3 regions of the Kitasatospora sp. NPDC051702 genome follow, and region 3 is predicted to be linked to each of the others. Evidence: riboswitches for the same ligand, from Rfam matches in the RefSeq annotation. Region 3 holds a riboswitch; each other region holds the start of a gene.
What was found. A riboswitch is a leader RNA that binds a small molecule or an ion and turns the genes downstream of it on or off. The one in region 3 is predicted to bind thiamine pyrophosphate.

Region 1 (4,455 bases), on a different contig from region 3:
GCCGCTGGTGCTTCCGGCCGGGCCTCACGTCCACGCGCTCATGTCGGAGGGCTTTCGAGGGCGAGGGCCGACCACGGCAGGTGATGAATAGTCACCGACTCACTACACCGTGCAACAACAACATGGAAAGAAGAGAGTCATAAAGATGCAACGGAGTGACGCACCAGAGCCGATCGGGGAATGACCCCCATTCCACAGCTCCGTTCGTCTACGTACTAAATGATGAGCTGCCCCCACTGGACGCCGTCGGCTGTCCAGGGCGCCGCCAGCGCCATAGCAGTACCGTTTTTTCCTCTTGGCCGCGCCCAGGCCGGTGAATCACGTATCGCCCCGTGATCCCAATCGTTGGCCCGATCATGAACGACCTAACGAATCTGCAGGAAGAGGCTCCCCCCACTGCGGCCGCCGGGGGCGCCGGCACGGTGGCCGAGCGCTGCCGCGCCGCAGGCGGCCTGCTCAGGGTCACCCTCGGTGAACTGCGCGCGGAAGTCGGCTACCGAAGACTCGGCAAGTACGTCCTGGAAGAACTCGCCGACCGCCTCGCCGAAGAGGGGCTCGGCTGGTTCCCGGCCTGGCGGCTCTCCCCGACGGAGAACGGCGAGCCGCGGAAGGACCACGAGGTGTGGGTGTTCGTCCGGGACGGCGGCCTCCGCTGTCAGGTCATCGACGCCGTCCAGGCCCCCGACGGCTCCGACGTCCCCACGGTCCTGAACGACCTGCTCGCCGGCCGCCCCCAGAACCTCTCCCCGGAGCGCAAACTCGGGCTCATCCGCGAGATCCTCGGGCTCTGACGCACACTCGGGCGATCCACGGGATTCCCCCTGCAGGCCCGGACGTTCGCGGGCGCGGCACCGGACGGCCCCTTCAGGGACCCCGGCGCAGCGCCCCGACACCCACCGTCAGTCAGTCCGCCAGCGGGAGGTAGACCCGGTTGCCCTGGGCCGCGAACTCCTCGGACTTGGCCTGCATGCCGGCCAGCGCCTCGGCGTCGAACCCGCTGGCGACGGCGGTGGAGCCGTCGCCGTGCTCGTCGCGGATCTTCTGGGAGATCTTCATCGAGCAGAACTTCGGGCCGCACATGGAGCAGAAGTGCGCGGTCTTGGCCGGCTCGGCGGGAAGGGTCTCGTCGTGGAACTCGCGGGCCGTCTCCGGGTCGAGGGCCAGGTTGAACTGGTCCTCCCAGCGGAACTCGAAGCGGGCGTCCGAGAGCGCGTCGTCCCAGGCCTGGGCACCGGGGTGGCCCTTGGCGAGGTCGGCGGCGTGGGCGGCGATCTTGTAGGTGATCACGCCGGTCTTGACGTCGTCGCGGTTGGGCAGGCCCAGGTGCTCCTTGGGCGTGACGTAGCAGAGCATCGCGGTGCCCCACCAGGCGATCATCGCGGCGCCGATGCCCGAGGTGATGTGGTCGTAGCCGGGGGCGACGTCGGTGGTGAGCGGGCCGAGCGTGTAGAACGGCGCCTCGTCGCAGATCTCCTTCTGGAGATCCATGTTCTCCCGGATCTTGTTCATCGGGACGTGGCCGGGGCCCTCGATCATCACCTGGACGTCGCGCTCGCGGGCGATCCGGCCGAGCTCGCCGAGGGTCTGCAGCTCGGCGAACTGCGCCTCGTCGTTGGCGTCGGCGATGGAGCCCGGGCGCAGGCCGTCGCCCAGCGAGAAGGTGACGTCGTAGGCCGCCAGGATGTCGCAGAGCTCCTCGAAGTTCGTGTAGAGGAAGTTCTCCTGGTGGTGCGCCAGGCACCAGGCGGCCATGATCGAGCCGCCGCGCGAGACGATGCCGGTCTTGCGGCGGGCGGTCAGCGGGACGTACCGCAGCAGCACGCCGGCGTGGACGGTCATGTAGTCGACGCCCTGCTCGCACTGCTCGATGACGGTGTCCCGGTACACCTCCCAGCTGAGCTCCTCGGCCCTGCCGTCGACCTTCTCCAGGGCCTGGTAGAGCGGCACCGTGCCGATCGGCACGGGGGAGTTGCGCAGGATCCACTCGCGGGTGGTGTGGATGTTGCGGCCGGTGGAGAGGTCCATGACGGTGTCGGCGCCCCAGCGGGTGGCCCAGGTCATCTTCTCCACCTCCTCCTCGATCGAGGAGGTGACGGCGGAGTTGCCGATGTTGGCGTTGATCTTCACCAGGAAGTTGGTGCCGATGATCGCCGGCTCCACCTCGGGGTGGTTCACGTTCACCGGGATGACGGCCCGGCCGCGGGCCACCTCGTCGCGCACGTACTCGGGCGCCAGCCCCTCGCGCAGTGCCACGAACTCCATCTCCGGGGTGATCACCCCCCGCTTGGCATAGGCGAGTTGGGTGACGGCGGCACCTCCGCGGCCGCGCAGCGGACGGCGCGGGCGGCCGGGGAAGACGGCGTCGAGGTTGCGCAGGTTCCCGCCGCGCGGCGAGGTGTGCTTGATGCCGTCGTCCTCGGGGCGCGCCTCCCGGCCGTCGTACTCCTCGACGTCGCCGCGCTGGCGGATCCAGGAGTCGCGCAGGGCGGGCAGGCCGCGCCGCACGTCGGGCTCGTAGGCGGCGTCGGTGTACGGGCCGGAGGTGTCGTACAGCGGGACGGTCCGGCCGTTGGTGAGCTGCACCTCGCGGTACGGGACCCGCAGATCGGGCCGGGACCCCTCGCGGTAGGCCTTGCGCCAGGCCGGGGTGGGGTAGCCGGTGCCCGCGCTGGTGACGGCGGAGCCGTCGGCGTCGGTGCTGCGGGCAGACTTCGGCTGTGCGTCGAACGTGGTCATCTGACCTCATACTCCCTACGCCGGCATTACCCGGTCCAGGTTCCTGCGGTCGACGCAGCCGTCGGTCCGTCCGTCGACGGTCCGGTCAGCGTCCTCTCAGCCCGGTGCTCCGAGCTCCCGCGTCCACAGGCGGTGTTGCCTGCACATGACGCCCAACACCGTAGCGAGCCGATCGCCGCAGGTCCAGAGGGGGTCCACGGACGGCGGGGCGGGACCGGCGGACCGGGCCCCCGGGCGCGCGGCGGCCGGGAACGCCGGAGGCCCGGTACCCCGCGCGGGGTACCGGGCCTCGGGGGTGCCGGTCTCAGCCCTTGGCGGCCTTCTTGACCAGGACCACCACGGCGGCGGCGATGCCGACCACCACCAGCACCTTGATCACGATCGCCAGCAGGGCGCCCACGACGCCGAAGACGAATCCCACGACGTTCCAGAGCAGCACCAGGACCAGCACCGGGATGACGATGTTGCGCACCCAGGAGGGCAGCGACTTCCAGAGCTCAGCCATGTCCGTTCCTTCTCTCCCCGTGGGGTCGGCTGCCTGTCCGGTGCCGTCTCCCGCTTGCTTTCGGTACTTCGATCGTACGGGGGCCGGGGTGCCGGAACGAGGGCCCGCAGCCCGGAGAGAACCCGGAGATCACCCCGACCCGGAGACCGGGGAAACCCTGGTCAGGGCCCGGGGAGGACTCCCGGACAGGCCCCCGGAGGAGCCCCCCGGGAGCGGCCCCGGAAGGCCCGGGCCGCGGTCCGGCCGGCCGTCAGACCGGCCAGCGCTCCCCGCGCCAGGCCGCGTCCCAGAACATCCACTCGTACCGCGAGGTGGTGACGAAGTGCTCGACCACGCGGCGCCGTTCGGCCGGGGACACCTCCTCGCCGAGCCGGTCGGTGAGCGCCAGCACCCGGCGCACCACGGACTGGAAGGCCTCGTCGCCGTACGTGGCGATCCACTTGGCGTACAGCGGATCGGGCGAGCCCTGGGCGAGCAGCGCCTCCCCGACCCGGGCGTAGATCCAGTAGCAGGGCAGCACCGCGCCGACCGCCTCGGCGAAGGAGCCGCCGTAGACGGTGGCCAGCAGGTAGCTGGTGTAGGCCCGGGTGGTGGGCAGCACCGGCTCGGCGGCGGCCTGTTCGGCGCTGTCGCCGAAGGCCGTCATGAACTCGGCGTGCATGCCCTGCTCCGCGGCCAGCGCGCCGACCGCGTCGTCGGCGAAGGCCCGCACGTCCGCCTCGCCGGGCGCCTTGGCGGCGCAGACCGCGAGCGCCCGGGCGTAGTCGCGCAGGTAGTGCGAGTCCTGGACGACGAAGTGGCGGAAGGCGGCGCGCGGCAGGGTGCCGTCGGTGAGGCCGCCGATGAAGGGGTGGGCGAGGATCTCGGCGTACACCGGCTCGATGGCCGCCCAGAGTTCTTCCGTCAGGCTCATGCTCATGCCCCGACCCTAAGGCGTGCCCCGTGGATCACCGCCGGGGCCGGTCGCCGGAGCCGGTGGCCGGGGCGGGCCCGGAGCGGCGGCCGGCCGGCTCAGGCCTCCGGCGGCGAGAACACCACCAGCACCCGGAGTTCCTCGGTGACGTGGTGGAAGCGGTGCGGGGTGCCGGCCGGGACGTAGACGACGGTGCCGCGCGCGACGGTGGCGGTCTCGGCGCCGACGCTCAGTTCGGCGCGGCCGCTGATCACCTGGTAGATCTCGTCCTGGTCGTGCGCGGTCTGCGGGTCGGTCGCTC
Region 2 (4,455 bases), on a different contig from region 3:
GACGGCCTTGGCCTCGCGGATGAACCGGGCGGTGAAGCCGTCGTCACCGGCCAGCGAGGGGTGCATCACCTTGAGGGCGACGACCCGGTCCAGCCGGGTGTCGGTGCCCTTGTAGACGGTGGACATCCCGCCGGTCGCGATGCGCTGCTCGACCCGGTACCGGCCGTCCAGCAGGGTACCGATCAGCGGGTCGTGCAGTGCCATGTCCACCCGGGGGAGTCTAGTGCCGCGGGCGCGCACCGGACCCTGGGGACACCGCCCCCGGGCCCGGCTGTGCCCGGCTTGTGACACGGGACGCCCCCGGGCGCCGCGGGTGTTCCGGCGTCAGAAGGCGGGGCGCTCGCGGGTGTCCAGGTCCGCCCGGCCGGCCATCGCCGAGGAGGCCTCGGCGTGGAAGCGGCGCGGGATGCGGCCGGCCCGGAACGCGAGCCGGCCGGCCTCGGCGGCGTGCCGCATCGCCTCGGCCATCAGCACCGGGTCCTGCGCCCTGGTCACCGCGGAGGCGAGCATCACGGCCGCGCAGCCCAGCTCCATCGCCAGCGCGACGTCGGAGGCGGTTCCGGCGCCCGCGTCCAGGATCACCGGGACGTTCGCGCCCTCCACGATCAGCTGGAAGTTGTGCGGGTTGCGGATGCCCAGGCCGGAGCCGATCGGCGAGCCGAGCGGCATGATCGCCGCGCAGCCGACGTCCTCCAGCTTGCGGGCCAGCACCGGGTCGTCGTTGGTGTACGGGAGCACCGTGAAGCCGTCGTCGACGAGGGTCTCGGCGGCGTCCAGCAGCTCGATCGGGTCCGGCAGGAGGGTCCGCTCGTCGGCGATCACCTCCAGCTTCACCCAGTCGGTGCCGAGCGCCTCGCGGGCCAGCCGGGCGGTCAGCACGGCCTCCCCGGCGGTGTAGCAGCCGGCCGTGTTGGGCAGCACGCGGATGCCGTTGCGGGTCAGCACGTCCAGGACGGAGCCCTGGGTGGAGGCGTCCACCCGGCGCATCGCCACGGTGGTGAGCTCGGTGCCGGAGGTCAGCAGCGCGCGCTCCAGGACCTCCAGGCTCGGGGCGCCACCGGTGCCCATGATCAGCCGGGAGCCGAAGGTCGCCCCGGCGATGGTCAGCAGGTCGTCGGCCATGGTCAGCCTCCCTGGACGGCGGTGAGGATCTCGATCCGGTCGCCCGCGGACAGCGCCGTGTCGGACCACGAACCCCGGGGCACCACGGCCTCGTTGAGCGCGGCGGCGACGCCGGAGTGGGCCGTGCTGAGGGTGGCCACCACCTCGGCGAGGGTGGTCGTGGCGGGCACCCGGCGGGGCTCGCCGTTGACGGTCAGTGCGATCTCGGTCATGCGGAGGCCTTCGTGGTGGAGCGGTCGGGGGAGAACCGGGTGGGGGTGAACGGCTGTGCCAGCTCGGGGAGTTCGCCGGTCGCCAGGTACTCGGCGAGCAGGTCGGCGGTCACCGGGGCGAGCAGCACCCCGTTGCGGTAGTGGCCGGTGGCGGCGACCAGTCCGGGCAGGGCGGTCGGGCCCAGCAGCGGCGCGTTGTCCGGCGAGCCGGGGCGCAGCCCGGCGGAGGTCTCCAGTAGCGGGAGTTCGGTGATCCCGGGGACCAACTCGTGTGCGTCGCGCAGTAGTTCGTAGACCCCGCCGGCGGTCACCGTGGTGTCGTAGCCCTGTTCCTCGGTGGTCGCGCCGATCACCAGCTCGCCGTCCTCCCGGGGCACCAGGTACAGGTGCTGCCCGCGCACCACGGCGCGGACGTTGCGGGACAGGAACGGCCGGTACGCCCCGGGCACCTGCAGCCGCAGGATCTGCCCCTTCACCGGGCGGACGGGCGGCAGCACCCCGTCCGGCAGGCCGGGCAGCCGGTGGCTGTGCGGGCCGGCCGCGAGCACCACCCGGTCGGCGGTCACCGCCCCGCCGTCGCCGAGCCGCACCCCCACCGCCCGGTCGCCCTCGACCAGCAGCTCGACCGCCGGGGTGCGCCGCACGACCACGCCCGCGGCCTCGCCGGCCAGCAGCAGCGCGGCGAGCAGCCGGCGGCCGTCCACCTGGTGGTCGTCGGCGACGTGCAGGCCGCCGCGCACGCCGGGGGCGAGCATCGGCTCCATGCGGCGGGCCTCCCGGCCGGTCAGCCAGGTCGAGTCCAGGCCGAGCCGCTGGTGGAAGGCGTGCAGTTCGCGCAGTTCCGCCCGGTCGTCGGAGTCCAGCGCCACGGCGAGCGTGCCGCACCGCCGGTAGCCGGTGTCCGCGCCGCCGCTCGCCTCGGTCAGTTCGGCGGCGAAGGCGGCGTACCGCTCGTTCGAGGCCATGCCGAGGCGCAGCAACGGCTCCTCGCCGTACTGCAGCTCGGTGACCGGCGCGAGCATCCCGGCCGCGACCCGGGCCGCCCCGCCGCCGGGGGAGGGGTCGACCACGACCGTCGCCAGTCCGCGCTGCGCCGCCCGCCAGGCGACGGCGAGACCGATCAGGCCCCCGCCGACCACCAGCACGTCGGCGCGGGCGCCCGATGCCAAGCGTGTCAAAGCTGCTCTTCTCCCTTCGCCGGTATGACCCGGATCAGGTTCGGACGGTCGCAGGCCGTGCCAGCCCGCCTCTCAGCCCGGTCCGCCGGGCTCCCGTGATCGTGCCCCCACCATAACGCCGGTGGTCGGCCCGGCCGAAGGCGTGTACGAGGGGTGGACGGAGAGTGCGCAGGTGGGGGTGCCCGCGGCCGGCCGGGCGGGCGTGCGGTCCCCCTGGTGGACGCCTCGACCGGGCGTCGAGGGCGCTGAGTACAGTGACGGGCGTGGCAGAGCTGAGCGGAACGGATCAGGTGGTCGTCGTCGGAGCCGGGCTGGCCGGGGCGCAGTGCGCCCTCAAGCTGCGGCAGGGCGGCTGGCGGGGGCGGATCGTGCTGGTCGGCGAGGAGCGGCACGCGCCGTACGACCGGCCGCCGCTGTCCAAGGAGGTGCTGCTCGGCAAGACCGACGCCACCCCCCTCGACATCGACTACCCGCACCTCGGCATCGAGCTGCTCACCGGCCGCCGCGCCACCGGCCTCACCCCCGGCGTGCTGCACACCGACGGCGGTGAACTCCCCTACGGCGCACTGGTGATCGCCACCGGCGCCACCCCGCGGCGGCTGCCCGGCGCCGAGCGCGCGCACCTGCTGCACACCCTGGACGACGCGCTCGCGCTGCGGGCCCTGCTGCGGCCCGGGCTGCGCCTGGTGCTGGTCGGCGCGGGCTGGATCGGCGCCGAGGTGGCCACCGCGGCCCGCGAGGCCGGCTGCACGGTGACGGTGGTGGAGGCGGGCCCGGCCCCGCTGCCCGGTGCGCTGCCGACCGAGGTCGGTTCGGCGATGGCCGCCTGGTACGCCGAGGCGGGTGTCGAGCTGCGCTGCGGGGTCGGCGTCGCCGCCGTGGAGTCCGGCTCGGTGCTGCTGGCGGACGGCTCGCACCTGGCCGCCGACGAGGTGGTGGTCGGGGTCGGGGCCCGGCCCGCGACCGACTGGCTGGCCGGCTCCGGCGTCGAGCTGGACGGCACCGGCGCGGTGCTGGTCGACGAGCGCCTGCGCACGGGCGCGCCGGGCGTCTTCGCGGCCGGCGACTGCGTCAGCTACCCCTCCGCCCGGGTCGGTGCCCGGCTGGCCGTCCAGCACTGGGACCACGCGCTGCAGTCCGGCGAGGCGGCGGCGGCCGCGGTGCTCGGCGCGGAGGCGCCGCCGTACGACCCGGTGCCGTACTTCTGGTCGGAGCAGTTCGGGCGGATGGTCCAGTACGCCGGGCGGCACGCCGCGGGCGACCGGATGCTGTGGCGCGGCGGCCCCGGGGACGCCTCCTGGGCGGTGCTCTGGCTGCGCGACGGGGTGCCGAGCGCGCTGCTGACCGTCGACCGGCCGCGCGACCTCACCCAGGGCCGGCGGCTGATCGAGCGCGGCACCGCCCTGGACCCGGTCCGCGCGGCGGATCCGGCCGTGCCGCTGAAGGCCGCCGCCGCCCTCTGACCGGCCCCTTGGTGCGCGGGGGCCCGTCGAGGTGGCAGTCTGGTGCCGTGAGTGAGATCGATGCGAAGACTGATGCCCTGGTCCCCGAGTGGCTGTACCTGCCCGACATCTCCGAGCGGTGGGGCGTGCTCGTCACCGAGGTCCGCAACATGGTCAAGAAGGGTGAGCTGATCGCGGTACGCCGCGGACCCAACAAGTCGCTGCAGGTCCCGGCCGCGTTCATCGACGAGGAGGGCCCGGTCAAGCACCTGGTCGGCCTGCTGACGGTGCTGCGCGACAGCGGGTTCAGCGACGAGGAGATCGTCGAGTGGATGTTCACCGAGGACCCGTCGCTGCCCGGGACCCCGGCGCAGGCCCTCTGCGAGAACCGGGCGACCGAGGTGAAGCGGCGCGCCCAGGCGATGGCGCTGTGACGACCCCCGCGCCGGCCGCCGGCCCCCGGGCCCGGCTGGCCGACGCCCGGCTGTACCTGTGCACCGA
Region 3 (4,455 bases):
TTGCCGGGGTTGATCGAGGCGTCGGTCTGCAGGGCGTTCATGTAGGAGGACTGGCCGCCGGTCTCGTCGCCGGAGGCGACCGGGCGGTCCTTGGCGCTGATGATGCCGCTGGTGACGGTGGACTCCAGGCCGTACGGCGCACCGATCGCGATGGTGGAGTCGCCGACGTTGACCTTGTCGGAGTCGGCCAGCGGGAGCGGCGCCAGCTTGCTCTTCGGCGGGTTGTCGATCTTGACCACGGCGACGTCGTAGCCCTCGGCGTGGCCCAGCACCGAGGCGTTGTAGGACGTGCCGTCGGCGAACTTGACGGTGAGCTTGCCGCCGTTGAGGGTCGGCGCGACCACGTGGTTGTTGGTGAGGATGTGGCCCTCGGTGTCGAAGACGAAGCCGGTGCCGGTGCCGGACTCGCCGTTGCCCTGCGCCTTGATGGTGACGACGCTGGGCAGCGCCTTCTGCGCGATGCCGGCGATCGAGCCGGGGGAGGGCTCGTTCTTCTGGGTGTTGCTGGCCTGGACGGTGGTGCTGCGGTGGTCGTCCGCGGAGCTGCTGCCGTTGTTGTGGTCGGTGACCGCCACGCCCAGCGCACCGCCCGCCACGCCGGCGACCAGTGCGACGGCGGCGATCAGGGCGACCAGTCCGCCGCGCTTCCTGCGCGGGCGGTGCGGGCCGCCGGGGCCGCCGGGGTAGTCGGCCGGGTAGCCGAGCGGACCGCCCGGGCCGCCCGGGTAGCCGGCACCGCCGGTGGCGTCGTGGGAGGCGCCCCAGCCGCCGAGCGGCTGGCCGGCGCCGAACGGGTGGTGGCCGGGCGCGGGGTGCGCGGCGGGCACGCCGGGGGCGGGCGGCGGGCCGTACGGGTCGTGCGCGCCGGCGGCCGGGACGCCGTGGGTCGGCGTGGCGTACGGGTTGCCCAGCGGCGGGGCCTGGCCCTCGGCCACCGGCGCGAGCGGCGCCGCGGGGGCTGCCGGGGCCTGCGGCGCGGGCGGCAGCACCGGCGGCGGGGCGTCGAGGTAGCCGGTGGCGGGGTCGACGCCGGCGGACGGCGCCTCGACGGGGGCCACGGGGGCGGCCGGGGCCGCCTCCGGCGCGGGGACCTTGGTGAAGGCGACGGTGGGACGGTGCCCGCCCTCGGCCGGGACGCCCTCCGCGGCCGCGGCGGCGTCGGCCGCGGCCGGCTCGGGGGCGGGGGCGGCCTCGGGCTCGGGGACCCGGCCGAACGCCATGGTCGCCCGGTGCCCGCCCTCGGCCGGGGCGGCCGGGGAGTCGGCCGGGGCCGGCTCGGAGGCGGGGGCGGCGTCGGGCTCGGGGACCCGGCTGAACGCCATGGTCGGCTTGTGCCCGCCCGAGGCGGCGGGGTCGGAAGCGGGACCGCCCGCCCCCTGGGCGCCCGAGGGCTGCTCCCCCTGCGGCCCGGTGGGCCCAACCTCTCGCTCGGTGCTCACGGACGACCTCCATAGCTGACAGAACCAAGGACCATAGTTTTTCGCACAGTCGATTCGATTGCCGTAAGGACCCCTCTGAAGAACTCATAAGAATCCTTAGCCGGCGCAGACGGCCGACCCGGCGACGGAGGCTCCCCCACCTCCGCCGGGCGTCCCGCGATGCGGACGGCAGGGCCCCTGGCCTTGGCGTCCACCCCGGTGCCGGTTAGCCTGTCGCTCCAAACTGACACGCGGGAGCTTGGACCTTCCAGGCTGAGAGTGCGCTGGTCGACCGTACCGCCACGGCATCGTGGACGGACCGTCGAGGGGGCGCAGACCGCCGGAACCTGTCCGGGTAATGCCGGCGTAGGGAGTATCGGCCATGCCGCCTGCTTCGCCATCCTCTTCTTCGGGCGCGCCCGAGTCCAAGGGTTTCCCCGGGGCGACCGGGGACCTCCCCGGATCGTCCACGACCGTTCACGGCGACGCCGCCGGCGGCCCGGCCGGTTCCGGCACGGCGACCGCCGTCCTGGACCGCCCGGAGCGCGTCGAGGCGCCACTGGTGCTGGACACCGAGCCGCCGCGCACGCTGCGCTTCCGCGACCACTTCGCGCTCTGGATGAACCTGGGCGTCAGCCTGATCGGCTTCTCCACCGCCGCCACCGTGCTCGGCGCCAAGGGCGGCGAGCTCTCGCTGGCCGCGGCGGTGACGGCGATCGTGGCCGGCACCGTGGTCGGCACCGCGATGCTCGGCGTGGCCGCCCTGATCGGGGCCCGGACCGGCGCCCCGGCGATGGCGAACCTGCGCGGGCTGTTCGGCACCCGGCTGTCGTACGTCCCGACGGTGCTGAACATCGTCCAGTGCGTCGGCTGGGGCGTCTTCGAGCTGCTGACGATCGCGGCGGGCGCCCAGACCGTCGCCCACACCGACGGCTACCGCTGGCTGTTCGTGCTGCTGGCCGGCGCGCTGACCACCGCGCTGACCATCTGGCCGCTCGGCTCGATCGCGGTGCTGCGCCGCTTCGTCGCGGGTGCCGTCGCCGTCGCGATGGTGTACTTCACCGTCCAGCTGGGCCGTCAGGGGGTGCCCGACCCGGGCGCCGGCAACTGGCACGGCTTCCTGGGCGCCACCGACATGATGATCGCGGTGTCGATCTCCTTCGTGCCGCTGGCCGCCGACTACACCCGGCACTCGCGCACCCCGCGCTCGGCGTTCTGGGGCAGCTTCTCCGGCTACACCGTCGCCCAGGTCTGGTGCTACGTGCTCGGCCTGATGGCGCTGCTGCAGTCCGACGGCGACCCGAACCGGATCTTCGACTCCTTCCTCGGCGTCTGGGCCGGCTGGCTGTTCCTGCTGGTGCTGGTGCTGCGCGAGACGGACCAGTCCTTCGCCAACGTGTACTCGACGGCGATGTCCGTGCAGAACCTGCTGCCGAAGGTGGACCGCCGGGTGCTGACCGGCGGGATCGGCCTGCTGATCACCGTCCTGGCGCTGCAGATCGACCGGTTCACCGACACCTACACCAACTTCCTCGGCCTGATCGGATCCGTCTTCGTGCCGCTGCTGGCGGTGCTCGCGGTGGACTACTTCCTCGGCGCCGGCCGGCACGGCTGGAACCTCTCCGCCGACGCCCCCTCCCGCTGGCTGATGCTGCTGCCGTGGGTGCTGGGCTTCGCGGTCTACCAGTTCATCGCGCCGACCCCGGTGGCCGGCTGGTGGACGGACTTCTGGACCTCCGCCCAGGAGTCGCTGCACTTCACCCCGCAGGAGTGGACCTCCGCCTCGCTGTTCGCCTTCCTGGTGCCCGCCCTGCTCACCTGGGCGCTCACCCCGCTGACCCGCCGGAACACGGCGGGCTGAGCCTGAGCGCGGCGGGCCGGGCAGGCCGCGCTGCCGGGGGCGTCCGGAGCCTGACGGGCCGGGCCGCCGGGGCCCGGAACCGCCCCCGCCGACGGCCCCGCCCACCGAAGACGGCCCCACGGGTTGGGGCCGTCTTCGTCTCCGCGTCACTTCGGCCGCCTATCGTTGGCCCTGTGACCAGCCCAGACCTGTCCTCGACGGCGGCGCACACCGCGCCGCCCGTCCAGGTGATCGCCCACCGCGGTTCCTCCCACGCCCTGCCCGAACACACCCTCGCGGCGTACCGGCGCGCGCTCGACGAGGGCGCCGACGCCCTCGAGTGCGACGTCCGGCTGACCGCCGACGGCGAGCTGGTCTGCGTGCACGACCGCCGGATCGGCCGGGTCTCCGACGGCCGGGGCACCGTCTCGGCGATGACCCTGGCCGAGCTGGAGGCGTACGACTTCGGCGCCTGGAAGACCGGCCGCCCCAGCACCGACCCCGAACTGCGCGGCGTGCTGCGGCTGGAGCGGCTGCTGGAGCTGGCGGTGGACTGCGGCCGCCCGGTGGACCTGGCGATCGAGACCAAGCACCCGGTGCGCTACCGCGGCCGGGTGGAGGCCGAACTGCTGCGGATGCTGGAGCGCTTCAAGATCGGCGCGGAGCGCGAGGGGGACCGCCCGGTCGCCCGGATCATGAGCTTCTCCTCGGTGGCCCTCGACCGGGTGGCCGCCGGGGCACCGGACTACCGCCGGGTCTTCCTCTTCGAGCGGACCCTGCCGCTGCTCGGCCGGCTGCGCCCGGGCTCCCCGCTGCCGGGCGGGGCGCGGATCGCCGGCCCGGGCATCGACCTGGTCCGGGCCCGCCCGCAGCTGGTGACGCGGCTGCGCGAGCTGGGGCACCAGGTCCACGTCTGGACGGTCGACGAGCCGGCCGACGTGGAGCTCTGCCTGGAGCTCGGGGTGTCCGCGATCATCACCAACCGGCCCGCCGAGGTGCTGGCGCAGCTCGGGCGGTGATCCTCCTCCGGAGCGGCACCGGGCGGCACTGAGCGGGACGGGACGACGGAGCGGCACCGGACGACGGGACGGGGCCGGACGACGGGACGGGACAGGGCCGGACGAGGGCGGGACGGGGCCGGACGAGGGCGGGACGGGGCCGAACGGACTGATCGAACCTGATCGGTCTGGTCGGCAC

Region 1: another riboswitch for thiamine pyrophosphate. It lies ahead of thiC (phosphomethylpyrimidine synthase ThiC); the one in region 3 lies ahead of AB0N04_RS08270 (cytosine permease).
Region 2: another riboswitch for thiamine pyrophosphate. It lies ahead of thiO (glycine oxidase ThiO); the one in region 3 lies ahead of AB0N04_RS08270 (cytosine permease).

What each region holds. Positions count from the first base shown of each region.
Region 1 is NZ_JBFAZB010000034.1:48,985-53,439, reverse strand. It holds gene AB0N04_RS25620 (hypothetical protein) at 357-791, shown strand; gene thiC (phosphomethylpyrimidine synthase ThiC) at 904-2,736, opposite strand; TPP riboswitch at 2,732-2,867, opposite strand; gene AB0N04_RS25610 (DUF5326 family protein) at 3,041-3,241, opposite strand; gene tenA (thiaminase II) at 3,492-4,160, opposite strand; gene AB0N04_RS25600 (cupin domain-containing protein) at 4,253-4,455, opposite strand, start outside.
Region 2 is NZ_JBFAZB010000003.1:196,505-200,959, forward strand. It holds gene pknB (Stk1 family PASTA domain-containing Ser/Thr kinase) at 1-204, opposite strand, end outside; gene AB0N04_RS04405 (thiazole synthase) at 325-1,122, opposite strand; gene thiS (sulfur carrier protein ThiS) at 1,125-1,334, opposite strand; gene thiO (glycine oxidase ThiO) at 1,331-2,512, opposite strand; TPP riboswitch at 2,507-2,619, opposite strand; gene AB0N04_RS04420 (FAD-dependent oxidoreductase) at 2,767-3,975, shown strand; gene AB0N04_RS04425 (Rv2175c family DNA-binding protein) at 4,023-4,388, shown strand; gene thiE (thiamine phosphate synthase) at 4,385-4,455, shown strand, end outside.
Region 3 is NZ_JBFAZB010000006.1:155,565-160,019, forward strand. It holds gene AB0N04_RS08265 (trypsin-like peptidase domain-containing protein) at 1-1,439, opposite strand, end outside; TPP riboswitch at 1,660-1,808, shown strand; gene AB0N04_RS08270 (cytosine permease) at 1,801-3,279, shown strand; gene AB0N04_RS08275 (glycerophosphodiester phosphodiesterase family protein) at 3,453-4,277, shown strand.